Microbulbifer sp. A4B17: one gene and its partner. The protein of the gene in region 1 binds, or shares a complex with, the protein of each later gene. Links are inferred from orthologs where the notes say so. Each region holds a gene or a part of one and is shown on either strand. Other genes may lie near its edges. The genes, in order: groL and metK.

What was found.
Region 2: the proteins of groL (region 1) and metK are in contact, whole or in part, in a cryo-EM structure (PDB 8P4O), measured with the Escherichia coli proteins. The link is inferred for Microbulbifer sp. A4B17 from one-to-one orthologs.

What each region holds. Positions count from the first base shown.
Region 1 is NZ_CP029064.1:1,257,806-1,272,529, forward strand. The notes cover bases 7,182-10,090. They hold groL (chaperonin GroEL), read left to right. Parts: upstream 7,182-7,770; coding sequence 7,771-9,411; downstream 9,412-10,090. Other genes in these bases: BTJ40_RS05545 (FxsA family protein), read left to right, coding at 7,182-7,213; groES (co-chaperone GroES), read left to right, coding at 7,429-7,722; BTJ40_RS05560 (PaaI family thioesterase), read left to right, coding at 9,653-10,069. In the rest of the region: BTJ40_RS05515 (AmpG family muropeptide MFS transporter), read left to right, coding at 39-1,391; BTJ40_RS05520 (AmpG family muropeptide MFS transporter), read left to right, coding at 1,630-2,901; BTJ40_RS05525 (MGMT family protein), read right to left, coding at 2,922-3,227; BTJ40_RS05530 (DUF481 domain-containing protein), read left to right, coding at 3,469-4,500; BTJ40_RS05535 (SDR family oxidoreductase), read left to right, coding at 4,582-5,343; cfa (cyclopropane fatty acyl phospholipid synthase), read right to left, coding at 5,435-6,583; more of BTJ40_RS05545, read left to right, coding at 6,728-7,181; BTJ40_RS22185 (hypothetical protein), read left to right, coding at 10,107-10,535; BTJ40_RS05570 (zinc ribbon domain-containing protein), read left to right, coding at 10,587-10,955; BTJ40_RS05575 (hypothetical protein), read left to right, coding at 11,049-11,651; tnpA (IS200/IS605 family transposase), read left to right, coding at 11,757-12,191; BTJ40_RS05590 (nuclear transport factor 2 family protein), read right to left, coding at 13,142-13,528; BTJ40_RS05595 (PaaI family thioesterase), read left to right, coding at 13,990-14,406.
Region 2 is NZ_CP029064.1:4,867,261-4,881,886, reverse strand. What follows is about bases 7,093-9,903. They hold metK (methionine adenosyltransferase), read left to right. Parts: upstream 7,093-7,793; coding sequence 7,794-9,014; downstream 9,015-9,903. Other genes in these bases: ahcY (adenosylhomocysteinase), read left to right, coding at 9,122-9,903; BTJ40_RS21350 (metalloregulator ArsR/SmtB family transcription factor), read left to right, coding at 7,093-7,721. Also shown: BTJ40_RS21370 (hypothetical protein), read left to right, coding at 1-824; BTJ40_RS21365 (hypothetical protein), read left to right, coding at 1,272-3,254; BTJ40_RS21360 (type I glyceraldehyde-3-phosphate dehydrogenase), read right to left, coding at 3,387-4,397; tkt (transketolase), read right to left, coding at 4,505-6,505; more of BTJ40_RS21350, read left to right, coding at 6,765-7,092; more of ahcY, read left to right, coding at 9,904-10,498; metF (methylenetetrahydrofolate reductase [NAD(P)H]), read left to right, coding at 10,563-11,393; BTJ40_RS21330 (RluA family pseudouridine synthase), read left to right, coding at 11,545-12,210; BTJ40_RS21325 (Tex family protein), read right to left, coding at 12,275-14,626. UniProt on the Escherichia coli protein: Catalyzes the formation of S-adenosylmethionine (AdoMet) from methionine and ATP.

The DNA of each region.
Region 1 (14,724 bases):
GGCTCCGGAGGCCGCGCTTGACCAATTCGCAGACGCAAATGACATGGGGGCAAGCGCTGGCCGCTTATTTGAAGCCCCGTGTACTCACCATGTTCTTCCTCGGCTTTTCCGCCGGCCTCCCATTACTGCTGGTCTTCTCTACCTTGACTGCCTGGCTGCGGGACTACGGTGTCAGCCGTACTGCCATCGGGTTTTTTGCCTGGGTGGGAATTACCTTTTCCATCAAAGTTCTCTGGGCCCCTATTGTCGATCAGCTGCGTCTGCCTTTTTTCACGGATAAATTGGGCAAGCGTCGGGGCTGGATGCTGGTATCCCAAATCGGGATAGCGATTGGCCTGATAGGTATGGCCAGTGTAAATCCCCAGCTCTCCCTGATGCACGTAGCCCTGCTGGCCCTGTGGGTTGCGTTCTGCTCGGCCTCACAAGATGTGGCGATTGATGCCTATCGAATTGAGGCTATGGACAAAGACTACCAGGGCGCTATGGCTGCCAACTATGTGTTTGGCTACCGGGTGGCAATGTTGATTGCCGGAGCAGGGGCCCTGTTCATCGCGGATATCTTCAGTTGGTCTGGTGCTTATCTCGCGATGGCCGGATTGATGGGAGTTGGCCTTATTACCACCCTGATTATTGCCGAACCGGATCACAGTAAAGTGAGCAGGGAGGCCGATGAGCTGCAGAGCGAGTGGGCGGAGCGTTTGTTAGGTAAGGGGGAGCACGGTCGCTTGAAGCAGTGGTTTATTCGCGCTGTAGCCTGCCCCTTTATCGAGTTTTTCCAGCGCAATGGCCGCCTGGCATTTGTTCTATTACTGTTTATCGGTATCTTCCGTTTAAGTGATATCGCGATGGGGGTGATGGCCAACCCCTTCTATTTGGATCTGGGCTTTACCAAAACGGAAATCGCTGAAATCAGTAAGCTGTTTGGCTTCTTCTGTACCATTATCGGCTCTTTCCTCGGCGGACTTTTAGTGGTGCGCTACGGTGTTGTGCGCCCGCTGATACTGGGTTCCGTTATGGTTGCCTGTACCAATCTGCTGTTTGCCCAGCTCGCAGTGATTGGCCCCGATAAGGCCTGGCTGGCTCTTGTGATCAGCGCGGACAATATCAGCGGCGGGATTGCCAATGCGATACTGATTGCTTTTCTCTCCAGCCTTGCCAACAAGGCTTATACCGCCACCCAGTATGCGCTGTTCAGCTCTCTGATGACCTTGCCAGGCAAATTTATCAGCGGCTTTTCCGGCATAGTGGTGGACGCTCAGGGTTACGCCCACTTCTTTATTTACGCCGCGCTTATGGGGATTCCAGCCATAGTGCTCTCCATTTATTTCTGGCGGCGCGAGCAGCGCGACTGGCCGGGAGAAGAAGTTCAGCCGGGTGCGGGCACTACCTGATTTTTAACGAAACATTTTCTCGTTTTTCTCAGGGTATTTCTTGAGTCCCGTACCTCTCAATATCCCAATGTCATATCAAAACTCTTCGCCGGGCATTTTGCCCGGCTTGTGTCTATGGTGGTTGTAAAGGTGAAACCCGCTCCTTCCTAGACTCGCTTTTATATTTGATCGCATGTCTGCTTTTTGTATGGCCGGGTATCACTGGTGGATGACGTACAGTGAATAAAAGCGACAAACTATGGCCCACGAAACCATCCGGGAGGCGGTGTTTAATCGGCGCATGCTGATTTGTATTGGCACCGGTTTCTCTTCGGGGATGCCTCTCTTTGTGTTGATACAGCTGGTGCCGGCCTGGTTGCGTACCGAGGGCGTGGACCTGGCCACCATCGGTATCTTTGCACTGCTCGGATTGCCCTATACGTGGAAATTTATCTGGTCTCCACTGATGGAGCGCTATGCATTTCCAATGCTCGGTCGCCGTCGGGGCTGGATGCTGGTAATGCAGTTGTTGCTGATAGCTTCTATTGGTGTCCTGGGGATGTTCAGCCCCCAGTTTGATATCTGGTCAATTGCCGCTATCTGCTTTGCTGTGGCTTTTTTCAGTGCCAGCCAGGATATAGTCCTTGATGCCTTCCGCCGGGAGATTTTGCCGGACCAGGAGCTGGGCCTGGGAAACTCTTTTCATGCCAATGCCTACCGGATTTCCGGTTTGATCCCGGGCTCCCTCAGCCTGATCCTGTCGGACCACCTGGCCTGGGACCAGGTTTTTATGATCACTGCGGCATTTATGTTGATTGCCGTGTTTATGACTTTGATGGTAGCTGAGCCAGACCATCCCGCCGCCCGCCCCAAATCACTGAGGGAGGCCATCGTCTTACCCTTCGTCGAATTTTTTAATCGCAATGGGGTAAGGCAGGCTGTGCTCGTATTGGCCTTTATGTTCCTGTACAAACTCGGCGACAGTATGGCCACGGCGCTGGCAACGCCCTATTACCTGGATATGGGATACTCCAATACAGATATTGGCATAGTGGCGAAAAATGCGGGTTTGTGGCCCGCGGTAATTGGCGGTTTCTTTGGCGGCTTGTTGATTGTAAAGATTGGGATTAACAAGTGCCTGTGGATTTTTGGTGTGGTACAGCTGGTCTCGATTTTTGGATTTATTATTTTGTCTGAAGTGAATGGTGAGCTGGTGGGTACGCCGGATTTCAATCCCAGTCTGTGGTTACTGGCGATAGTAATTGCCTTTGAGTATCTCGGTGTGGGTCTGGGAACCGCAGTATTCATTGCCTTTATTGCACGCACTACCAGCAAGTTACATACCGCCACCCAGTTTGCGTTATTTACCGCTTTGACCTCCCTCCCTCGGACCTTTGCCAATGCTTCTACCGGTTATTTAGTGGAGGGGATGGGATGGACCAACTTCTTTCTTCTATGTGCCGCACTGGCAGTGCCCGGAATGATCCTGTTGTTTTGGGTCGCGCCGTGGGGGGCCGATGAGGTTGCGTAACTTCCTGCCTTCGATAAGGGTTAAGGCTTCCAGCGGTATATGTTCATATCCACCCGGCCTTTTAACAGTGTGACTCCCTCTCTTTCCAGTCTTTCACGCTGGCGGCTGGCGCCCGGTTCCGGCAGGGAGATACGTCCCTGGGCGTTAATCACCCGATGCCAGGGAAGTTTGGTGCCCCTGGGGAGCTTGCGCAGGGTTTGACCTGCCAGTCGTGCAGCTCGGGGGTAACCGGCCATCTCTGCCAGGTCGCCATAGGTAACTACTCGACCTTTGGGGATAGCTGCCAGTGCTTGGCAAATTCTTTCCAGGGAGGTTTGTTTTTCCATAAAAAGCTCTAAATACCGGCGAAATACATCAAAAGGGCGCAATTTTTTACTTTGTGCTCTCGTCATATTGGGATTTTTATTCGCCATTTGTGGATACTTTACCAGCTTGCAGGGTCACAGTCCCTATGGCGCAAAAGCCCCCGCTGTGACGGCGTGCCACATCATTCCAGTTATGGCATCATGGTGCGATTGCTTAGGCTATTTGCACTGTTCATACACCTAAAAAGTCCAAGGTTTCTTAGTGGTTTTATCGACACGACTCCCCAGGTTCTTTGCTCGAACTCTCCTGTTTCTTGCGCCTTTCCAAGCCCAGGCGGGTGTACTGACCCTGGAAAATGGCGATCGTATTCAGGGGGAGCTGGTTCTTGTGGAAAAGGATCAGGTTACTTGGAAATCAGAGAACTTCGGTCAGTTAAAAGTCGATAAATCCAAAGTGCTATCGATGGATATCGATACGGATATAAAAATTGCCGGAAGGGATGAACCCTGCACTTTGGCCGGTCACCGTCAGGAGCGCTGGGAGGTTTACTGTGACGAAGGACGCGGTTGGCTGATTGATTTTCCTGGAATTGAGCGAGCGGAGCCCTACAGCACATTTACCACCAGTCCGGTGCTGCTCCACGGTGATGTTACCGCCGGAGGCGTTTTCGAGAGCGGCAACCGAGAGCGTCAAGATCTCGATGCCAGTATTAATCTGGATATTCGCCACGGGGACTTTCACCACTTGATTGGTTCCGTTTACCAGAACCAGGACAGTGAGGAAGATGGTGACCTGGAAAAATACCAGCTCAATTACGATTTGCGCTGGATATTTTCCGAGAAATGGTTTGCTGCAGCCAACAGTGAACTGGAAAGGGAAGAGGCACAGAACCTGGATCTGGGTACTACACTCGGTCTCGGTATGGGTTACCTGTTTTACGACACGAGTAAAACTACCTTTTCTCTAGAAGGTGGCTTGAGTAGCCTGCACGAAAGTTTTATCGATGAAGAGTTAAGTGAGGACCAGGACGAGCGTTATGTCGCCGGTCGAATTGCACTTAATTACCGCTATAAGTTTTCTCTGGGACCGGAAGTTTATTTCGACCAGGAAACCCTTCAATCCTTTGATCACAGTAACGATTACGAAGCTAACGCCAAGCTGGGGGTGCGCACACCGCTGGTTGAAGGCGTGTTGATGGAAATCGGTTACGAGTGGCAGTACGACAATACGCCCTCCCTGGAAAGTGAAAAAGAAGATACCAAAGTTACCGTTGGTGTGGGTTACGAATGGTAATTCCCCTTCGAGCGTACATTGGGTAGGCTCGAAGGCTTTCATAAACGATAAATCTAAGAAATGAGCGACGAGGAGTTCAATATGCAAATCGCTGACAGTATTGTTGCGATTACCGGTGCGGGCCAGGGTTTGGGCCGGGCAATGGCCGAGTACCTGGCCGCACGGGGCGCGCGCCTGGCCCTGATCGATGTTAATGAAGAAGGCCTGAAAGACAGTATCTCTGCCTGTGAAAAGCTCGGTGCAGAGGTTCGCAGTTACGGAATCAATGTTGCCGATGAAGAAGCGGTAGATTCCGGGTTTGCAAAAATTGCAGCGGACTTTGGCGGGCTTCAGGTGCTGATTAATAATGCCGGCATCATGCGCGATGGCATGTTGCTCAAATGTAAAGACGGCAAAGTGACCGATCGTATGTCCCTGGCCCAGTGGCAGTCAGTGATTGATGTAAACCTCACTGGTGTATTCCTTTGCGGCCGTGCTGCTGCGGGCATTATGGCCGAGGGCGGCAAGGGTGGAGTGATGATCAATATCTCCAGCTTGTCCCGCGCGGGCAATATGGGGCAGACCAACTACTCCGCCAGTAAAGCCGGTGTTGCGGCGATGACCGTAACCTGGGCCCGTGAATTGGCGCGCTACGGCGTGCGTGTTGCCGCAATTGCTCCGGGCTTTATCGGCACCGATATGGTTGCACAGATGCGCCCGGAAATTCTTGAGAGCCTAGTAAAACAAGTGCCTCTGCGCAGGCTGGGTGAGCAGGATGAAATCGCTTCGACAGTAGCGTTTATCCTGGAAAATGACTATGTTACCGGTCGTGTAATGGATATTGATGGCGGAGCGCGCCTGTAAATTTCTCACTTTCCGGTTACAAAAAAGGGTGAACTCAGTTCACCCTTTTTTAGTTTTGCTATCAGCGGCTGGGCCTGAATTAAAGGTAGTCTCAACTCAAGCGCATCACACCGTCGGCGCGAAACTGCGAATACATCAGCTGCCATAGCTGCAAAGTACGGCCCCGGAAGGCACCGGCATAGGACAGCAGGTAATAGCGCCACATTCTGTAAAAGCGCTGGCCGTACTGGTCGGCAAAGCGCGGCCAATTCTCCTCAAAGTTTTTATGCCAGGCCATCAGGGTTTTGTCGTAGTAGTAGCCGAAGTTGTGCAGGTCCTCGCATACCAGCAATCGATCGGCTGCGTCTCCCAGTTGCCCCACAGAGGGCAACTCGCCACCAGGGAAAATATATTTTTCCGTCCACAGGTCAGTGGATGCACTGCGGTGGTTGTTGCCGATCGTATGCAGCAGCATCAGTCCGTCTTTATTCAGGCAGCGCTTCGCCGTTTCCATAAAGGTGCGGTAATTCTTACGTCCGACGTGCTCAAACATCCCCACGCTGGCGATGCGGTCGAAAGGCTCTTTGAGTTCGCGATAGTCCTGCAGGTAAACGGTGATTGGCAGTTCCCCGTAACGCTCAGCCACATAGGCCCTCTGCTCGCGGGAAATGGTGACCCCCACGCACTCCACCTGATACTTCTGCGCGGCATAGCTCACCAGGCTTCCCCAACCGCAGCCAATATCCAGCAGGCGCATCCCGGGTTTTAGCTCAAGCTTGCGGCAAATCAGGTCCAGCTTGGCCTCTTGGGCTTGGTCGAGGGTCTCCGCCTCTTTCCAGTAGCCGCAGCTATAGGTGAGTCGGTTGTCGAGCATGGCGCTGTAGAACTCATTGCCCAGATCGTAGTGCTGCTCGCCCACATTGAATGAGCGGTTTTTGCTCTGCAGGTTTACCAGGTAACTGCGTATGGCGCGCCAAAAGTAGCGCCAGTTCTTAACACTGTGGTGGATTTCGGCACTGAGTAACCGGTGGAAGAATTGATCCAGGTCCTGGACATCCCAGTCCCCGCGCATATAGGTCTCACCCAGCCCCAGACTGTGTCGGGCGATAACTTCATCCAGGGCTGTCTCCCGGTGAAGTTGCAGATCCCAGGGCCGCTCCCCGTTAATTTGAATGTCCGCTTTCGCCAAAATATCGTCCACTAAATGGCGACTGCGGCCAATGGCTGGTACTTCTATCGCATCCTGCTGCTCGCTTGCCATTCAATCCTCCTTCTCTCCAGGTATTGCGGAGTTGAATGAGGCGCCCTTGAATAATTTGCCTCCCCACTCCATTTACTACAGCATATTGAAAAAACCGTGATTGTCCCGGCTCTCTGTGAAGCTGGTTAACTAGGAATTCCCGCAATGCGCCCATTACTACTTCTATTTATAGTCCTACCTGTACTTGAAATGTGGGTGTTGATTGCCGTAGGGAGTGAAATTGGCGCATTGCCAACGATCGGTCTGGTTATTCTGACCGCAGTGGTTGGAGTGACACTGCTGCGTCGCCAGGGGATCTCTACCCTGATGCGGGCTCAGGAGAAGATGCAAGCGGGAAATATTCCTGCAAAAGAGATGGTTGAGGGGATTTTCCTCGCCGTGGGTGGCGTGCTGCTACTCACTCCAGGTTTTATTACCGACTTTTTTGGATTTATCTGTTTGATACCGGGCCTCAGAAACCTCCTGCTGGGCTTTATTCTTCGCCATGTCAAAGTGGTTCCTCCACAACACTTCGGCCAGTCGCCAAATCAAAAGAATGGAGATGACGTTATCGAAGGGGAGTATTCCCGGGATGAGAAGCGCCCTGGAGAAGACAAGCATTCTGTTGAAGACAAGCGTCCCAGGTCCTGATTAGATTAAAAAATATACAAAATGCCAGCGGTGAGAATTTGCTTCACAGTTTTTTCACCTGTTGGTGTTGAAATCCCTTTTCCCGCCCATAGATAGGGTTCAACTGAGAATTAAGCCCCGCCTCTGGATTTCAGAGAGGGGTGAGGCTACCGGCCCAAAGGGTCAGTGCCGCCAATGTTGGAAACCATTAAAACGACTCAATGGAGAACTTATCCATGAAAATTCGTCCTTTACACGACCGCGTCGTAGTACGACGTAAGGAAGAAGAAGCGATGTCAGCTGGCGGTATCGTGCTGCCGGGCGCTGCCAAAGAAAAGCCGAACCAAGGTGAAGTGGTAGCCGTGGGTGAGGGCAAGCAGCTGGACAATGGCGATGTTCGCGCACTGTCTGTGAAGGTAGGTGACACTGTTGTTTTCGGTCGCTATGCCGACAGCAATACCCTCAAGGTGGAAGGCGAAGAGCTGATCATCATGAGCGAAGGTGATATCTACGGCGTGTTGGAAGGCTAAGGCCAGCCTTTAACTTTACCCGCAAAAAGAATTTGAGGAATAAGAATCATGGCAGCTAAAGACGTAATTTTCGGTGACGACGCTCGTCAGAAAATGCTGAAAGGCGTAAACATCCTGGCAGACGCTGTAAAAACTACCCTGGGCCCTAAAGGCCGCAACGTAGTTCTGGACAAGTCCTTCGGCGCTCCTACCGTAACCAAAGACGGTGTTTCCGTAGCGAAAGAAATCGAGCTGAGCGACAAGTTCGAAAACATGGGCGCACAGATGGTTAAAGAAGTTGCTTCCAAAGCTTCTGACACCGCTGGTGACGGCACCACCACCGCTACCGTTCTGGCCCAGGCTATCGTAACCGAAGGCCTGAAATCCGTAGCCGCTGGCTTCAACCCAATGGACCTGAAGCGCGGTATCGACAAAGCGGTAACCGCAGCTGTTGACCACATTGCTGGCCTGTCCACTCCCTGTGCTGACACCAAGTCTATCGCCCAGGTAGGTACTATCTCCGCTAACAGCGACGAGAGCGTTGGTACCATCATCGCTGAAGCCATGGAAAAAGTTGGCAAAGAAGGCGTTATCACTGTTGAAGAAGGTTCCGGCCTGGAAAACGAGCTGGACGTAGTAGAAGGTATGCAGTTCGACCGCGGCTACCTGTCTCCTTACTTCATCACCAACCAAGAGAACATGACTGCCGAGCTGGACAACCCGTTTATCCTGCTGGTAGACAAGAAAATCTCCAACATCCGCGACCTGCTGCCCCTGCTGGAGCAAGTAGCTAAAGCTTCCAAGCCGCTGCTGATCATCGCTGAAGACGTAGAAGGCGAAGCACTGGCAACTCTGGTTGTAAACAGCATGCGCGGCATCGTTAAAGTTGCTGCTGTTAAAGCACCTGGTTTCGGCGACCGTCGTAAAGCCATGCTGCAGGACATCGCTATCCTGACTGGCGGCACCGTGATTTCTGAAGAAGTTGGCCTGGAGCTGGAAGGTACCACTCTGGAGCACCTGGGTACTGCTAAGCGCGTAACCCTGTCCAAAGAAAACACTGTAATCGTTGACGGCGCTGGCAATGTTAAAGACATCGAAGCTCGCGTTAGCCAGATCCGTGCACAGATCGAAGAGTCCTCTTCCGACTACGACAAAGAGAAGCTGCAAGAGCGCGTAGCCAAGCTGGCTGGCGGTGTTGCGGTAATCAAAGTAGGCGCCGCTACTGAAGTGGAAATGAAAGAGAAGAAAGCCCGCGTTGAAGACGCTCTGCACGCTACCCGCGCCGCAGTAGAGGAAGGCGTAGTACCTGGCGGTGGTACAGCTCTGGTTCGCGCTACCCAGGTTATCTCTGTAACTGGCGACAACGAAGACCAGAACCACGGCATCGCTGCAGCCCTGCGCGCTATGGAAATGCCTCTGCGTCAAATCGTTTCCAACGCTGGTGACGAAGCTTCCGTAGTTGTTGACAAGATCAAGCAAGGCGAAGGCAACTTCGGTTACAACGCTGCTACTGGTGAGTACGGCGATATGCTGGAAATGGGTATCCTGGACCCAGCTAAAGTAACCCGCTCTGCACTGCAGGCGGCAGCTTCTATCGCTGGCCTGATGATCACCACCGAAGCCATGGTTGCAGAAATCCCGGAAGACAAGCCGGCTGCTCCTGACATGAGCGGTATGGGTGGCATGGGCGGTATGGGCGGCATGATGTAAGCCGGCCTTAAAGCCTATCTAAAAAGCCCCGCAACTGCGGGGCTTTTTTTTGCCTTGTGGAAAGTGGTTTACTGGGGGCAGATTTATCCATGGTGTGAATTGGTGTAGATGAGAGCACTTAACTGCTGGAACTTGGTGTGATACAGGGCAGCAGCAAAATCGAGTGGAGCAGGGTTGGTAAGTGATGGTGAATCTGACTTAAGTTGAAATAACAAACATAGAATGGAATCGGTGCGGAAATATGGATATCTACGAAATGGTCGAGTCGGGAGATCTGCCAGTACCTGAGTGTGCGAAAACTCTGGGATTTGAGCTAATAAGCTATTCAAGTGAAAAAATGGAGATGAAAGCCCGATTTTTTGCCAGGGAGTCATTCTTAAACCCTGCGGGAACAATACAGGGTGGGTTTCTATGTGCAATGCTCGACGACGTAATGGGTCCTGCACTTGTATTTTCCTTGAATATTGGTCAGTTTGCTCCGACTTTAGAGCTAAAGACTCAATTTGTTCGCCCAGCTAAAGTGGGGCCACTTGAGGGTGTTGGCAGAGTTGTATCTAAAGGTGGAACCGTCTGTTTCCTGGAAGGAGAGCTTATTCAAGAGGGGAAAATTATTGCTAGGGCAACCGCTACCACTTTAATAAAGGGGCAAAGTTTATAAATCCTTGATAAAGGATGTGATGTTTTCTGAGGTAAGAATGAGTTTTGAGCAAAAAATGTATAACTCTCCGGAAAGTGAGCTTTGCCCGGAGGGGAAGAAGCGGGTTAAGTTGGGGAGTGTTCTTTCTATATTAGGTGCTTTTCTTCAAACCCCAATTTTTGTGTTCTTTTGTTTGGGGGTGTTGAGTTTTTGGGAAACTTTTCAGGTGGCCCAATCACTTGATACATCTCCTGAAGTAATGGCGGGTATGATGAGCCATTCCCTCTCTAATTTTGTTATAGGAGGTCTATTGTCTACCCCAGGTCTATTGATTTCCTGTGCCGCTTTGTTTTTATCGTCTTTTCGAAATAAGTGGTTGTTCTGGTATTCCTTAATACTCTCCCTGATTTGGATTATCTCTTTTCCGTTTGGGACACTATTTGGTTTGATATACCTGTTAATAATTTTTATTAAACGAAAATCGTAAATACCGATTTGATCCATTTTTTATTCTGATTTTTTAAGTGAAGTGACATAAATGTTAGATACTATTTGGGATTATTTTCAGCAGCGAGAAATCGATGATGCGAGATATCGAGCTCAAAATGCAAAGCAGATGGCCGCTAATCTGGAGCTGGAAGTCGGTGATATTCAGAGTCGCATAGATACGTTGGTGCTGGCGAATCAGGCGATGTGGGAGCTTCTATCGGAAAAGTTAGGGGTAACCGAGGCTGAGCTTATTGAAAAAATGGGGCAGATTGATCTGCGAGATGGTAAGCGCGATGGAAAAATAACCAGCGGGAATCTTAAAGAGTGTCCCTCTTGTGGGCATAAAGTACGAAAACAAAGGGCCAATTGTTATTGGTGTGGAACAGAACTGATGGTATCTAGTCACTTTGGGGGCTGATAGTAGGGATTTAGGTTTTTAGATTATAATTTTGGGGTGCTTTAGGGCACTACAAAGTTGATTTTTTAGTTTTTAAACAAACAGGACTTATGGATGTTGGCTATGGATGGGCTTCGAAAAAAGATTTTATGGGGCTGCATGGGTTTCCTTGTGATTATAGGCGTCGCTCTTGGAGGTTCTCCATTTTTCTTATCCTGGTTTCCAAATTCGGTGGCAGATAGGGGATATTTTTTATATATAGATCTTGATGATATTGAAGAAGATGCCATGATCTCCGTAGATTGGTCTTGGTATCGTTTACTTATTGTTAAGCCTAGGCGTGAGGTTTTAGAACAACTTGATGTTTTAGTTGAACCCAAAAAACATGGAAAGCAGCCACCAAAAGCCCAGGACCGACTAGATCATGAAATAAAAGTGTTTATGCTTCAAGTGGGTTCTGAGGATGGTGTGCCTAGACTAGCCGAGCGTGATTACTATCGCTCGATAATCCCATGTTATGAGTTTAAGTACTTGCCAGGGGGAGTTTCTGTTGAGGGGCATGACTTAGCTGGGGCGCTACAGTGTGTTGAGAGTGAGTGGGATAGTTGGGAGAACTATATGATTTTTGACCTTAATGGTAGAAGTCAATCCTGGTACATTGCCAACCTAAATGTTCCCAGCTACTCCATTGAAGACGATACCTTAATTAACAAATAGGTAAACCACCGCCTCAGGCGGTGAGACTTGACAAGGCTCTGCCGTTCCGGCGTGCAGAGTAAAAATATGGCCTCCGTGAACCGGCAAGTTCTTTAAGGAGGCCATATGCGAGATTGGCAGTGCCAAGCTCACGTGAAACATTATTGCAGGTACCATGTGGTATTTGTGCCCAAGTATCGAAAGAAAGCGTTATTTGGAGCATTGAGGCGTGAGATTGGAGCAATATTCCGAGACTTATGTCGTCAAAAAGGCATTGAGTTGGTCGAGGGGTACGCAATGAGGGATCACATTCATATGTTGTTAATGATTCCTCCAAGGTTAAGTGTTTCCAATACGGTTGGGTTTCTGAAAGGGAAATCTGCGATCCAGATATTTCGGAAGTACAAGCAAGTGCAGAGAAATTTCACAGGAAGACATTTTTGGGCTCGGGGCTACTGCGTGAGTACAGTAGGTCTTGATGAGCAGATGATTCGAGAGTACATCAAGAATCAAGAGGTTTTGGAGCGCCGGCAAGAGCAGATGCAACTGGCGGGGTTGTAAATAGCCCCCTCTGGGGGCTTTCACCATACCACCCGCTATGCGGGTGGTTGCTGATTATTGGTAAGAGGAAGTAAGGGCAAAGCTTCTTTTTTTTAATTAATTTGACTAAATTACCGATATTCTACTACTCAATGGTGTCACGATTAGATGGTCACTTGGCACCATCGGATTCTTAATTGGCGCCTTCTGATCATATATTGAATTCAAGATTAACGCTTGGGAAACAGATAGATGGAAACGGCACTTATTAAGGCGTAGTACCTGACGGTGGTACCGCTCTGGTTCGCGCTACCCAGGCTATCTCCGTAAGTGGTGACAACGAAGACCAGGCGCTATGGAAATGCCTCTACGTCAGATCGTTTCCAATGCTGGTGACGGAGCTTCTGTAGTTGTTGACAAGATCAAGCAAGACGAAGGCAATTTCGGTTACAACGCTGCTACTGGTGAGTACGGCGATATGCTGGAAATGGGTATCCTGGACCCAGCTAAAGTGACCCGCTCTGCTCTGCAAGCGGCAGCTTCTATCGCTGGCCTGATGATCACCACCGAAGCCTTGGTTGCAGAAATCCCGGAAGAGAAGCCGGCTGCTCCTGACATGAGCGGTATGGGTGGCATGAGCGGCATGATGTAAGCCGGCCTAATAGCCTATCTAAAAAACCCCGCAATTGCGGGGCTCTTTTTTGGTTTGGAGAAAGTTGGTTGGTGAAAAAGCGATGAACTTTGGTATCTGCAAGATTCATATTTGCATCGCGAAAGGAGCATCTGTTGCAGAAACTTAACAGTGGCTCAGTCTGAAGTAGGGCGACTGCTATGGAAGGTCCATCATAGGCAGAAAGAGTTATGGTGGCTAAAGAGGATGAAAAACCGCTCTGACTGACGCGGTTCTTTTTTTGTGTTTATTGGGAGTGTCAACAGCGTGGACAAAGCTGCTACTAAAGGTTTGGTTCAGTCTATCTTGGGCCCCAAAACACTAATGCTTGGACTATTAATGAGCTTTTCATACGATAGGTGGCTGCCATTTTGATCCTGCTGATTTCACCGGCCTTGAGGGGGCCAGTTACAAAATCAGGGATATCCTGCTTGGCCTCAGCTGTGAATTCTATTTCGGTCGCTGTAGCATTGGGTTTAACCCATATCTCTGTCGGGGTTAACGTCAACTTCGCGAACTCGCCGGCACCTTGAAAATATTTGATTATTTCCTCGCGTCCACGAAACTGATTTCGCGGATTCTCAAATAGCGCGTCTGGGTCATAGAACCTATCAATCAGTTCGACAAATCGTGCTTTGTTGTGTAATTCGTAGTAGTTACGCCAAAAATTTTCGTCAACCGTTATCATAGTGTTAAACCTTTCTTGGATGGTATGAAAAATAATATGTCATTCTCATGTTGGGGTGTTGAGAAGCAAGTCTTTTTCGTCCATATAAAGCGTGTTTGAGGAAGCTTAAATTTTCAAGACTTAGCCTTGAGTTAGCAGGCAACACTAGAATATCTACAATAATTTTGTACGTGGAAAGTTGTTACCAATGGCTCAGGCATGGAGATTTTCTTTGAAATCTATGGTGAAACTTTATCCGTCACAGGTCTCCAATCGGATTGTTTGCGGAACAGTACAAAACCTAAGTTTTGATTTTTTAATTAATGAAATAAAGATAAAATTTTTTAAGGAAAAAGATGGGTGACTATGCTATTTATCTCCTCCTTATTTTTCCCTAAGTGCTTCATAATGTTTTCACTTAATTTAATGCCTTTTAAAACTCTTGGTTTCGGATAATAAGTGCAATTGGTAAGGGAGGGAATATGGATATTTATGAAATGGTCGAGTCGGGAGAGCTGCCGGTACCGGAGTGTGCGAAAACTCTGGGATTTGAGTTGATAAGCTATTCGCGTGAAAAAATGGAGATGAAAGCTCGCTTTTATGCCCGGAAATCATCCTTAAACCCTGCGGGGGCAATACAGGGCGGATTTCTGTATGCAATGCTCGACGACGTAATGGGTCCTGCACTTGTATTTTCCCTCAATGTCGGTCAATTTGCTCCGACACTAGAGCTAAAGACTCAATTTTTTCGCCCAGCTAAAGTTGGGCCAATTGAGGGTGTTGGCAGAGTTGTATCTAAAGGTGAAACCGTCTGTTTTCTGGAAGGAGAACTTTTTCAAAGGGAGCAGCTTATTGCGAAGGCATCGGCTACAGCTTTGATTAAAAGAAAACTATTGTAATTTCTTCATGAGGGGTGTGATGTTTCTGAGGTAAAAAATGAGTTTTGAACAAGATATCTATAATTCTCCAGAAAGTGATCTTTGCTCAGTGAGGGAGAAGCCGGTTAAGCCGGAGGGGCTATATTAAGAGGGGTTTTGGATCATATTTCTCTGTTGTTCAGAAAGGGTGATGTGATTAATATTCAGATAGACCTCGTGTTTATCAATAACGCAATTTTTAAAATACATCCTGATACTACCGGTGCATTAAAAAACGATCCACAAGTCACCGGAAGATCAAGGGGTGGATGGACAGCTAAAATTCACATGATAGCAGCA
Region 2 (14,626 bases), 3.6 Mb from region 1 along the record:
AGGTAATAAATCCAATTGAGGGCACTTATTCCAATTTTGAGATATCTTCACTAAAGATGAGTTTTCTTGGTGAGTTTGAAAGTGGGGGCACGGTAAATATTAAACTTCCTGCTATTTCAGGAAATGGAGAATTAATAGAAAACGATCTTTCAGCGACTTGGAAAATTGATGACTCACACCGGCTTGTGGTGAACTTATCTGAAGATGAAATGTTAGTCTATTCATTATTAAAATTAAATAATGACGAGGTTCTTGAAGTGTTTGTTGAAGAGGAAACCTCTGATGGATTAAATTCTTCTGCAGTATCAACTATCCTCTTGAAAGATGCCACAAATTGGTATGAAAGAGATATCGCTGGTGTCTATGTATATCCACAGGAGTTTTTAACTCCGCTATATAAGTATTTTTTTGATTTTTCGACAGATGGTATTGTTTCAACAATTTATGTTGATGATTTAGATGGCAATGGCTCTATTGAGAGAAATGAATATCAGGAGAGAGAGGGACTCTGGCAGATAAAAAATAATGGTAATTTGTCTATTAGATTCTACAGGTCTGAAGACGGTTATTGCATGCCTGATTCTTGGGATCCTGCATATGATGCGGATTGTGCTCTTTATCTTGAGCGTGATTGGGACCTTTATCAAGTAGATCAAACTAATAAATATTGGTTTAGCTATCACCTGAATCTTTTTAGTGATTATTATTTTGATAGTGATAATGAGGATGTGGAAATTAATGGTCATATACTCAGCTCTGGTAGACTTTATCATGTCGGCTTATCTAAAGTTTCAGAAAGACCTGTGAATGCGCCAGAAGAATAATCTAAATTTTCTAACAAGCTGTATAAACCAGTTGTTTTTCTTGGTAAAGCGGTATTAAAAATACCGCTTTTTATTGATTGAATCTTTTTCTAATTTTTAAGGTATAAATTTTTCCTGAATTGAAATTCTATTTGCCCGCCATAAAACTCTTGATAAGAACCCTGCTTCGATCTAAATAAATAATTTAAATGTTATTTATATTGGTTATGGAGTGTATGCTTTAGATGATGTAGCAGATTCAGTAAATCTACTGATCAAAATTAATCTAAGCTTCTATTTTATTTAGGCGCAACGATATTTATCGTTTGGTGACTTGCTTTTCATTTGGAGTAGATTGGTTGGTTTTTTGCAATATATAATATGCTGCCAACTTTTCTAAAAATGTGTATAACGATTATTGTTTCTTTATCATTCTTTTGATTTCTTTCCAGTTAATCAAGTACTAAGATGTATATTAATCTATTTTCTAAACTGTTTCTTTTGGTTTTTTTTCAATGTATATCCGCTTGCAGTGGAGAGTCGTCTAATAATAAAAAAGAGACGGATGATGCCCACCCTGAAGTCACAAAAAGTTTAACTGTTCAAGGTTATATTGAGGCTGGCAACTATAGTGGCGTGGAAGTGATATTCCGAGTTGAGAATGAAGTTTTTAATGCTGAATTGGATATGTATGGAAACTATATCGTAGAATTGGAAGTCCATGAGTTAGAAGTTGACTCTTTTGTACAGGCAGAGGCAAACTTTCCTACTGGTAGCGGTGTAAAACTCGTTAGCACCCTAGGCTCATTTCAAGATCTTTTAGAGAAATCCGGAGACGATGGAATATTAGTCCGCTCTGAACTGCTGAACGTAAATATCACGAGTATTTCTACGGCACTATCTGCTCTGTTAGAGGTTGAAAATAATGGTGCGTTAATGTCTGACTCTCAGTATGAGGCAGCATACCAACAGGTAAACCCCTACACAGTATTTGATATAGCTGCATATATTAGTCTATTGATCAATAATCCCCAGGAAGCTAGATTTGGCGTACCTGATGAATTTGATGATGTATATGAGTTGGCCACAAACTTTAGCCTGATGGCTTTATATATTTCACAAATTAAAGAAAACTTTTTGGAAGAATTTGAATCAACGAAAACTTCTATTTCCAAGAACCAAAATCTTGTTAGTGCTTCACCATCGATTCTATCCGACATTGAAGACACTTATTATCTTGTTGGGGATAATTTGAGATTAACACTTCAGGCTGATGGCACAGGAGAAGTGATTGGTGCTATGGATAGTGCGGTGATTACTTGGTCACAATCCGATGAAGGACTTATTATTGAAGGGGCGGATCTAGTTACAGGTTATTATTATAACGAGTATGATTTAGCCTTCGTAGAAACTCACATCAGAATTACTAAATTAAATTGGGTTTCAAATACGGCTTCTGTCGATTCTGTTATTCTCAATTCGGTTCAATATGAGCACTACCCTGGTGGAGAGTATCAAGGTAGTCAATTCATAGAACAAACTTTAATGAGTTTCGCAGTGAGATCTTCCGCGGAATTAGCTGTATCCAATGCTATTGAGTTGGGAAAAACATATAGTTTGCCTATTGCATCAACAGTTAGTGACATTGTCGACCCCGGTGAAGAGTTATCGCCAGTTAATGCTGTAATGGTGTTGGAAATGCGTTTTTATGGTGACTACGAAAATGGTGGAAAGGTTGACATTATTGTTCCTGAAATCTACACCGATGGAAGTTCATTTGAAACCGAGTTGGCAGGAATTTGGTTTGTAAATGATCATAATCAACTTAGGGTTGAAGTCACAAATAATAAAAGCTTTGCTTATACTTTTTTGGATTATAAGTCTGATGATTATAATCGAGTCTTTGTTATGGATGAGTCCTATGAAATAAGACTAACAAAGCTCAGCTCTTTCTTTGGTCAAGAACTAGATGGTTGGAAAGGACAGGAAATACCTGGGATGTATTATATCCCTAATCCTAGCTGGTCTTTCTCAACCGTATTGGACCATTACTGGGTTGAATTAGATACCGATGGATCAGTAAATACAGTGCGTGGATTGGATTTAAATCTTGATGGACAGTTTGACAACAGCGAGATTAATCTAACCCCTGGCCTTTGGAGACTGGATGAAAGTGGTGAGTTAACTATTAGACATTACTCTCAGGAATCAGAGGACTGTATTCCAGGCTTATGGGATCCTGGCACTATTTCAGGATGTCAGCTCGCTAGAGAGTATAAGTGGAATCTCTATCGTGTTGATGGTGAAAATAGGTTTTATATGAAAAAAACCTTAAAACACTTTTCTGATATGTCAAGTATAACTGGGCAGCTGCCGGTAGAAAATGCTTATATTTATAACTCAAAAATGGAAAAAATATCCGAAAGACCATTTGAGGTTCCAGGAATATAAAGCCCTTTAAATAAAATTGTATGTAAGAAAATAATGAGGTGGTATCTATTTGCGCTGCCACCTCTAGGGCTGATTTTATTGCGCTCTAATCTGGTGGGAATTAGATATTCCCCAAATACTATATTATTGCCTTTAGTGAGAAAGCAGTCTCGCCACATCCAACATCCTATTGGCAAATCCCCACTCATTATCAAACCAAATCAAAATCTTGGCTAATCGATCACCCGCTACACGAGTTTGGCCTGCATCAATGACGCCGGAACGGGGGTCGTGATTAAAGTCACAGGATGCGAGAGGTTCTCGGGTAAAGCCAAGCACACCGTTAAATTCCTTTTCGGAAGCAGTTTTAAGTACGAAGTTAACTTCTTCCTGGCTTACCGCTTTGCTTAGGGAGACGGATAAATCAATAGCGGAAACATTGACGGTGGGTACACGAAGGGCTTGTGCTTCAAACTTTCCAAACAGGTGGGGAAGTATTCTCTCAATACCTCGTGCTAAAGCAGTATCAACCGGGATAACAGAGGTTATTGCTGAACGTGTTTTTCTTAAATCAGTATGATGATAGGCATCACTTACCGGTTGATCGTTCATTGCTGAATGGATGGTGGTAATGACTCCAGCTTCAATACCGAAGGCTTTATCCAGGGCGGCGATAACTGGCACACTGCAATTAGTGGTACAGGAGGCTGCCGAAATAATACGCTCCTTGCCCGTTAAAATATGGTCGTTTACCCCATACACGACGGTGGCATCCACATCGCGGCTGGCGGGTTGGGAAAATAATACTTTCTTGGCTCCTGCGGCAAGGTGTAACTCAGCGCCCTGCCGTTGCTTAAAGCTGCCGGTGCATTCCAGTACGATATCTACCTGATCCCGTCGCCAATCCAGATCTTCTAACCGCTCGCAATGAGTTACGGCAATAGAATCTCCGTTAACCACAAGGACATCTTTATGCACGGAAACTTCGCCTGAGAAGCGGCCGTGGACAGAATCATACTTTGTCAGGTGTGCAATGGTGTCGCAGTCAGCCAGTTCATTGATGGCGACTATTTGTAAGCTATCGCGGGCGCCAGACTCATAGAGTGCGCGTAAAACGGAGCGGCCGATACGGCCGTAGCCATTGATGGCAATTCTAGTGGTCATAGCACAACTTTAGGCAGGAGAAAATGTCAGCTAAGGGTCCCCGCGCGGCGCCGAGCCAGAGCCGCACGGGGTTGATACCTAAACGATATTCGGTGGAGAGAACAGTATTACTTCAGCAGTTTTTCTACCGCTTCAGCCACATTGTCCACAGTGAAACCAAAGTAGCGCATCAAGTCGCCGGCAGGGGCAGATTCGCCAAAGGTTTCCATACCGATAATAGCGCCATCGAAACCGACAAACTTATACCAGTAGTCTTTGTGGCTCGCTTCTACCGCTACTCGTGCACGTACAGAAGAAGGCAGTACGGACTCGCGATAAGCTTCTTCCTGCTCCATAAACAACTCGGCACAGGGCATGGAAACAACGCGAACTTTCTTGCCAACCAGTTTTTCCTGGGCTGCCATCGCCAGCTCTACCTCGGAGCCAGTGGCAATAATAATGGCTTCAGGAGTACCTTCGCAGTCGGATAGTACGTATCCACCGCGCTCAATCTGAGCCAGCTGTGCGCTGTCGCGATCTTGAGGAGCCAGGCCCTGACGGCTAAAGACCATGGTGCTGGGGCCTTCTTTGCGCGCTATAGCCATCTTCCAGCTCACTGCGGATTCAGTGGCGTCACAGGGGCGCCATGTGTGCAGGTTCGGAGTGGCGCGTAAGGCGCTGAGCTGTTCCACCGGCTGGTGAGTTGGGCCGTCTTCGCCCAGGCCAATAGAGTCGTGAGTGTAGACAAAGATCACGCGCTGCTTCATCAGTGCGGCCATGCGCACAGCGTTGCGGGCGTATTCCATAAACATCAGGAAGGTAGCACCGTAGGGCACGAAACCACCGTGCAGAGCGATACCATTCATAATGGCGCTCATACCGAATTCGCGCACACCGTAATAGATGTAGTTGCCGGAGGCATCTTCGGCGCTGATGCCTTTGGAGCCTGACCAGATAGTGAGGTTGGAGCCGGCCAGGTCGGCAGAGCCGCCGAGGAATTCGGGCAGCAGCGGGCCGTAGGCGTTCAGTGCGTTTTGGCTGGCTTTGCGGGAGGCGATCTTCTCTGCATTTTCCTGGCAGGCTTTGATGTACTCATCTGCTTTGCTGAGGAAGTCTGCGGGCAGTTCACCGCTCATACGGCGCTCAAATTCAGCTGCCAGCTCCGGGAATTCTTCGCGGTAATCGGCGAGGATATCTTTCCATTCGTCTTCCTGGGCTTCACCTTTGGCTTTGGCATCCCAGCCAGCGTAGATATCTTCGGGGATTTCAAATGGGCCGTGGGCCCAACCGAGGGTTTCGCGAACCAGGGCGATCTCTTCGTCACCCAGCGGTGCACCGTGACACTCTTCGCGCCCCTGTTTGTTCGGGGAGCCGAAGCCGATCACGGTTTTGCAGCAGATAATGGTGGGCTTATCGGTAACAGAGCGAGCTTCTTCAATAGCGGCTTTGATAGCGGCGGAATCGTGGCCATCCACATTGGGAATTACGTGCCAGCCGTAGGATTCAAAGCGCTTGGGAGTGTCGTCGGTGAACCAGCCTTCCACTTCACCATCGATGGAGATGCCGTTGTCGTCATAGAAGGCGACCAGCTTGCCCAGGCCCAGGGTACCGGCCAGGGAGCAGGCTTCGTGGGAGATACCTTCCATCAGGCAGCCATCGCCCAGGAATACATAGGTGTGATGGTCTACCAGCTCGTAGCCAGGGCGATTGAACTGGGCACCCATTATCTTTTCTGCCATTGCCATACCAACAGCGTTGGTGATGCCCTGGCCCAGTGGGCCGGTGGTGGTCTCTACACCAGGGGCATAACCGTATTCGGGATGGCCCGGAGTTTTGGAATGCAGTTGGCGGAAGTTCTGCAGCTCTTCTATCGGCAGGTCATAGCCGGACAGGTGCAGCAGGGAATAAAGCAGCATGGAGCCGTGACCGTTGGACAGTACAAAGCGGTCGCGATCGGCCCAGTTGGGGTTGGCTGGGTTGTGCTTTAAGTAGTCATTCCACAGCACCTCGGCGATATCCGCCATACCCATGGGCGCACCGGGGTGGCCACTTTTGGCTTTCTGGACCGCGTCCATAGACAGGGCGCGAATGGCGTTGGCCTTTTCAGTGCGAGAGGGAGTAGAAGACATAAGAAGAGCTCTCTGGTTTCTTAGCTAGGGTGCGGCGCTGCTCTGCCGGCAGATTCCCGCAACAACGAAAATGGTGGCGTATTTTCCCGTAAAGGGCGGCCCTGCGCAAAGCTTTGGTGGGGGATTTGTTGTTGAGTGCAGCAACAAACTTCCAATTCTATGCATCAGGCGGCGCCATTAACATCTATATCAAAAATATTTAATAAAGCTATATCAAAACATTTTGATATAGGTGTGCTCCCCTGCTAGACTTCGTCCCATGTCTGAAAATGAGCCAGCTCCCGAACTGAGCCCAGCCGAGGCAATTCCTCAGCTGGCCTTGACCCTGAAAGCCGCCGGAGATCCCCTGCGGCTCGAAATATTGCGCCTGCTCAGCCAGGACTCTTACAGTGTTTTAGAGCTGTGCCGAATCTTTGATTTGCGCCAACCTGCCTTGAGTCATCACTTGAAAGTGCTCGCCCAGGCAGGTCTGGTAAACAAGCACCGCGAAGGTAATAACCTTTTCTACCGGCGCACTGCAGCTACTCCACTGCTGGCACAGCTTTTTACAAACCTGGATCATTTGCCTCTGGCCGATGTGCGTGTGCAGGCGGTATCCCGGATTTCTGAAGAGAGAGCGGAAGCATCGCGACGTTTCTTTGCCGATTACGGCAACCGCTTTCGCGAGCAGCAGGAATTGATTGCCAGCTATGACGTATACGGACCACAGGTGGCCCAGCTGCTCAAACCTGGTCGTCATGCCTTGGAAGTTGGTCCTGGAGAAGGTGAATTTCTACAGGAGTTGGCCCAGCGTTTCGCGACAGTGACAGCACTGGATCTGTCTTCTGCAATGTTGGAGCGGGCCCAATCTTTTGCCGATGAACAGGGTATTAAAAATATCGAGTTTGTCTGTAGCGATACTCGCGCAGCTGCAGCGCGGCCGGCCAGTGCCGACACCATCGTGGTGAACATGGTGCTGCACCACACTCCTGACCCGGCACAAATTTTTCACGATTTGCACGGCGCCCTAAAAAAGGGCGGGCAGCTTTTAATCGCAGAATTGCAAGAACACAGCCAGGATTGGGCCAGAGAGGCCTGCGGAGATTTATGGCTGGGTTTTGCTCCAGAGCAGTTGAGTGACTGGGCCGCGACTGCCGGCCTGCAAGATGGGCGCAGTATTTATAGTGCCCTGCGCAACGGCTTTCAGATTCAGATAAGAGAGTTTATTAAGCCCTGACGGGGGTTTGTCAGGCACAGCCTGAAGTTAAAAGATATTCAACCGCTGCGGCGGGACAATGGAGACCTCAAAATGAGTGAATACAGACTGTTTACCTCAGAATCCGTATCTGAGGGACACCCGGATAAAATTGCCGACCAGATTTCCGATGCTGTATTGGATGCTCTACTGGCCCGTGACAAGCAGGCGCGGGTTGCCTGTGAAACCCTGGTGAAAACCGGTATTGCTGTTATTGCCGGCGAGATTTCCACCTCTGCCTGGGTTGATCTGGAAGAGCTGGTGCGCAAAGTTATTACCGATATCGGCTATACCTCTTCCGATGTGGGCTACGACGGAGATACTTGCGGTGTTATCAATGTGATTGGTAAACAATCTGTGGATATCGCACAGGGTGTAGACCGTGCTAAGCCGGAAGATCAGGGTGCTGGGGATCAGGGGTTAATGTTTGGTTATGCGACCAATGAAACCCCCACCTTTATGCCTGCGCCGATCTACTATTCCCACCGTCTGGTTGAGCGTCAGGCTGAAGTGCGTAAATCCGGCCTGCTCCCCTGGTTGCGTCCCGATGCAAAAAGCCAGCTGACCTTCCGTTACGACGAACAAGGTCGCCCCTGTGCGATCGATGCGGTTGTTCTTTCAACTCAGCACAACCCGGATGTCAGCCAAAAAGATCTGCGCGATGCAGTGATGGAGTTGATTGTTCACAACACCTTGCCGCTGGAATGGCTGCATAAAGACACCAAGTTCCATATCAATCCGACGGGCAACTTTGTTATTGGTGGGCCCGTTGGAGACTGCGGTCTCACCGGGCGCAAGATTATCGTTGACACTTACGGTGGCTCTGCTCGCCATGGCGGCGGTGCATTTTCCGGTAAGGACCCCTCCAAGGTTGACCGCTCTGCCGCTTATGCGGGTCGCTATGTGGCTAAGAACATTGTCGCGGCAGGCCTGGCCAAGCGCTGTGAGATTCAGGTTTCCTACGCCATCGGTGTCGCCGAGCCGACTTCCGTAGCAATTAATACTTTTGGAACCGGTTTGGTACCAGAGGATAAGCTGGTAGAGCTGGTACGCGAAAACTTTGACCTGCGCCCTTACGCCATCTCCAAATCCCTCGACCTGCTGCACCCGATGTATCAGTTGACCGCAGCTTACGGTCACTTTGGTCGCGACCCGTTTACCCACACTTACAACTGGGTCGACAGCAACGGTCAGGAACGCAGTGAGAGCTTTACTGCTTTCCCATGGGAGAAAACCGATAAAGCGGATGAGCTTTGCTCCCAAGCCGGCCTCTAAGTTTCAGAAATAAATATTCATGCCTGCGCCAAAAGCGCGGGCACACAAAATATGCTGGGTACCACTCGGCAAGCAGATAATTTTTGGACTCAAAAACGATGAATCAAATGAGCACTGAATTTAAAGATTACAAAATCGCGGATATTTCCCTGGCCGAGTGGGGGCGCCGTGAAATTGAAATTGCAGAAGGTGAAATGCCGGCGCTGATGACTCTGCGTGAGAAATATCGTGCAGAGCAGCCGCTGGCGGGTGCCCGTATCATGGGCTGTATCCATATGACGATCCAGACTGCGGTGCTGATCGAAACCCTGGTCGCACTGGGTGCTGAAGTTCGCTGGTCCTCCTGTAATATTTTCTCCACCCAGGATCACGCCGCTGCCGCCATTGCTGCGCGCGGAATCCCTGTATTTGCCTGGAAAGGTGAAACTGAAGAAGAGTACGAGTGGTGCCTTGAGCGCACTATTGGTGCCGATGTTGCAGGCTGGCAACCCAATATTATTTTGGATGACGGTGGCGACCTCACCGAGTTGCTGCACCGCGAATACCCGCAACTTCTCGATGCTTGCCACGGTGTGAGTGAAGAGACCACCACCGGCGTACACCGCCTGCAGGATATGCTGCGCGAAGGCACCCTGAAGATTCCTGCGATCAACGTTAATGACGCTGTGACCAAGAGCAAGAACGACAACAAATACGGCTGTCGCCACAGCCTTAACGACGCCATCAAGCGCGCCACTGACCACCTGCTCTCTGGTAAGCGAGCGCTGGTTATTGGTTACGGCGACGTAGGTAAAGGTTCTGCAGCATCCCTGCGCCAGGAAGGCATGATCGTACGGGTTTCTGAAGTGGACCCGATCTGTGCGATGCAGGCTTGTATGGACGGCTTCGAGCTGGTTTCCCCCTATATCGACGGTGTTAATACCGGTACTGCTGAGGGTATTAACAAACAGCTGCTGGCCAATACAGACCTGATCGTTACTACAACCGGTAATGTGAATGTTTGCGATGCCCACATGCTTTCCGCCCTGAAGAGTGGTGCGGTGGTTTGTAATATTGGTCACTTCGATAATGAAATCGACACCGCCTTTATGCGTGAAAACTGGGAGTGGCAGGAAGTTAAGCCGCAGGTACATAAGGTGGTTCGCAATAGCGAAACCAATGATCACTTGCTGCTGCTGTCTGAAGGCCGCCTGGTAAACCTTGGCAACGCTACTGGCCACCCGAGCCGCATTATGGATGGCTCTTTTGCCAACCAGGTTCTCGCCCAGATCCATTTGTTCAAAGAAAAGTTTGCTGACTTACCAGCAGATCAAAAAACTTCAGCGCTGTATGTAAAAGTACTGCCCAAGCACCTGGATGAAGAAGTTGCACGCTATATGGTTGAGGGTTTTAGTGGTGTTATTACCCGTATGACCGAGCAGCAAGCTAACTATATCGGTGTTTCAGTTGAAGGTCCGTTCAAACCTGAAAGTTATAAGTACTAATCACCCCTAACTAAAAGGTGTCGGCATGGCCGGCACCTGAATTGTGCGGGGTTGGAGAAATATAATGAAAGACTCCATTCGCATAAGTTTCGAATTTTTCCCTCCCAAAACGCCAGAGGGTCGCGAGAAACTATATAAAACTCGTGAAGCGCTGCAGGCATTTAACCCTGAATTCTTCTCTGTAACTTATGGTGCCGGTGGTACCACAAGAGAGACAACGTCGAGTATTGTGACCAATATGCGACGGGATGGTATTTCAATTGCCCCTCATTTATCGTTCGGCGGTGATAATGAAGAGACAATACTGGGTTTGTTAAATGAATATAAAGAGGCGGGAATTAATCGAATAGTTGCACTGCGCGGTGATATGCCATCGGGCATGGGTGCAGTGGCGCAACTGGTTTATGCGAATGAATTAGTCGCCTTTATTCGACGACATACCGGCGATCAATTTCATCTTGAAGTAGCTGCCTATCCAGAGATCCACCCGGAGTCGAATAGCTACGATGATGATATTCGGTATTTAAAAGGTAAATTTGAGGCAGGTGCTAATAGCGCACTGACTCAATATTTCTATAACCCAGATTCCTATTTCTACTTTATTGATCAGTGTGAAAAGGCGGGTATCGATGCGCCCATTTATCCAGGCATTATGCCGATAGCTAATTTTGCCAACCTTGTGCGTTTCTCTCGCAATTGTGGTGCGGAAATTCCGAGGTGGTTGGTTAAGCGCATGGAAAGCTTCCGTAATCCTGAAGACATTCGAAAGCTTGGATTAGAGGTTGTTACCGACCTCTGCGAGACCTTATTAGAAGGGGGGGCGCCGGGTTTACATTTTTACACAATGAATCAGGATGCAATCGTTACTAAGATTTTGAAAAGCCTCAAGCTTTAATTGAAAACTCGAAAGCTATTGCTTTCGAGTTTTCTGTTTATGAAACATTGTCTGAAATTTTCATATCGTTTGTTCAGAGTTTACTGGCTGGAGATTTAACATCTCTTCTGGGCCATCTGAAATATTTTTAAATTCCGGTAGGTTGGTATAAGTGCGGAATTATAATCCCCCCCTGAAACCATTCCTCTCAATACTGTATGAGGATGAAGCACTACTGGTTTTAGAAAAACCTAGCGGGCTTCTCAGTGTTCCGGGAAGAAGCGCTGATCATAAAGACAGCTTAGCTAGTCGAGCGCAATCACTATATCCAGATGCATTAACTGTCCATCGATTGGACATGGATACTTCAGGACTAATCGTAATGGCGCGCAGTGCCGAGGTGCACAAGGCGCTGAGTATTTTATTTCAAAATCGTGAAGTTGAGAAAATCTACTATGCGCGAGTATGGGGTGTGCCTGAAAATGTAAGTGGTGAAGTGGATTTACCGCTTATTTGTGACTGGCCAAATAGGCCAAGGCAAAAAGTGGATTTTTCCGAGGGCAAGCCATCCCTGACTCGTTGGGAGAGAGTCTCCAGCTCTGAAAACAGTAGTTTAATTCGACTTATGCCAGTTACTGGACGCTCCCACCAACTCCGTGTGCATATGCAGGCAATAGGACATCCGATACTGGGAGACCCCTTTTATGCCCACCCCGATGCGTTGAAGGGAGCTTCGAGGCTATTATTACATGCCAGCGAATTGAATTTTTCTCACCCTACAAGCGGAGAAGCGCTATTCTTTACTAGCGAGTTGCCCGGAGAATTTGTAATTGAATAAGGTGACAATAGGGGTTGTCAAAGATATATAAAAAGGGCGGCCACTTAGCCGCCCTTTTTATCGGTTATTTTTTATTCTTCATCGCCGCCATCAAAATATCGCCCATGCTGCCACGGCCATTACCTTGGCCCCCTTTCTGGGAGCGGTTGCCCTGCTGTTTGTTGTAGCGCTGGGCTTGGCGGTTTTCGCGCTGGTCACCTTTTTTAATACCGCCACTACCCTGCTCACCGGGCTCGTCAGATAAACGCATGGAAAGGCCGATACGTTTGCGGGCAACGTCCACTTCCATCACTTTAACTTTGACAATATCACCGGCTTTTACGACTTCGTGAGGGTCTTTAACGAACTTCTCTGAGAGTGCAGAGATATGTACCAGGCCATCCTGGTGAACACCGATATCCACAAAGGCACCGAAGTTGGTAACGTTGGTGACGGTCCCCTCGAGTACCATTGCCGGGCGCAGGTCTTTGATTTCCTCTACGCCCTCTTCAAATTTCGCCGTGCGGAATTCCGGGCGCGGGTCGCGGCCGGGCTTTTCCAGTTCGGCAATAATATCGGTAACGGTAGGTACACCGAATTTTTCGTCGGTATAGTCTGCCGGATTCAGTCGGCGCAGGAAGCCGGAGTCGCCGATGAGGCTGTTAATTTCACGGCTATTTTTCTCGGCAATGCGTTTAACCACGATATAGGACTCGGGGTGTACCCCGGATTTATCCAGCGGATTTTCACCATTATTAATACGCAGGAAGCCGGCGGCCTGTTCGAATGCCTTGGGGCCCAAACGCGGAACTTCCATTAGCTGCTTGCGATTTTTGAATGCGCCGTTCTGGTCGCGGTAGCTGACGATATTGTTGGCAATAGATGCAGTCAGGCCGGAAACCCGAGCCAGCAGCGGTGCAGAGGCGGAGTTCAGCTCAGCGCCGACACCGTTTACACAGTCCTCGACTACGGCGTCCAGTGAACGAGCCAGCTGAGTCTGGGAAACGTCGTGCTGATACTGGCCAACACCAATGGATTTGGGTTCGATTTTCACCAACTCTGCCAGCGGGTCCTGCAGACGGCGGGCGATGGAGATGGCTCCACGGATAGTCACGTCAAGATCCGGGAATTCCCGCGCAGCGAATTCAGAGGCGGAGTAAACGGAAGCACCGGCTTCGTTAACCACAACTTTTTGAGCCGTCAGCTTATATTGCTTAATGGTTTCCCCGACGAATTTGTCGGTTTCGCGGCTGGCGGTGCCGTTGCCAATGGCGATCAGGCCCACATTGTATTTATTGCACAGGGCGGCAATAACCGCTGCAGACTCCTGGTGACGATTCTGTGGCGGGTTGGGGAAGATAGCGGTGTGATCGAGTATCTTGCCGGTGGCATCCACCACGGCGACTTTGACCCCGGTGCGCAGGCCCGGGTCGAGGCCGATGGTGGCTTTTTGCCCAGCCGGAGCTGCCAGCAGCAGATCTTTCAAGTTGCGGGAGAATACCTTGATGGCCTCCTCCTCTGCTTTCTCGCGCAGCTCACCCATCAGGTCAGTTTCCAGTGCGGTCAGCAGCTTGATTCGCCAGGTCCAGCGCACTACTTCGCCGAGCCATTTGTCTGCAGGGCGACCTTCATCGGTGATATCCACATGGCGGGCGATCATGGCTTCGCAGGGATGGCTGGAGGTTGGGGAGGTCCCCTCTTCTTCGGCGAGGCCCACACTGATAGCGAGTACGCCTTCGTTGCGGCCGCGGAAAATAGCCAGTGCACGGTGGGAGGGCACCTTGGACCAGTCTTCGGCGTATTCAAAATAGTCGCGGAACTTGGCCCCTTCTTCTTCTTTGCCTTCGAGCAGTTTGGATTTCACCTGTCCGTCGCGCTTGAGGAATTCACGCAGCTTGCCCAGCAGCTCGGCGTCTTCGGCAAAACGTTCCATCAGGATAAATTTGGCTCCATCCAGAGCGGCTTTGATGTCTTTGACGTGAAGGGTGGCGTCTTCGTTGTCGGTGTTGAGGTATTGCTCTGCTTCAGCTGCGGGGTCGAGGGAGGGGGTGTTGATCAGTGCATCGGCCAGCGGTTCCAGGCCAGCCTCGATGGCGATTTGCCCTTTGGTGCGGCGCTTGGGTTTGTAGGGGAGGTAGAGGTCTTCGAGGCGATTCTTGGTGTCGGCACTGTTAATTTGTTGTGACAACTCTGGAGTCAGCTTGCCCTGCTCATCGATGCTTTTCAGGATGGCAGCGCGGCGCTCTTCCAGTTCGCGCAGATAGCGCAGTCGGTCTTCCAAGGTGCGCAGCTGGGTGTCGTCCAGGGCCCCTGTCACTTCTTTCCGGTAGCGCGCAATAAATGGGACTGTGGCTCCTTCATCGAGCAGGGATACTGCGGCGGTAACCTGTTGTGGTCTGACATTGAGTTCTTCGGCGATGCGAACGTTGATATCCAG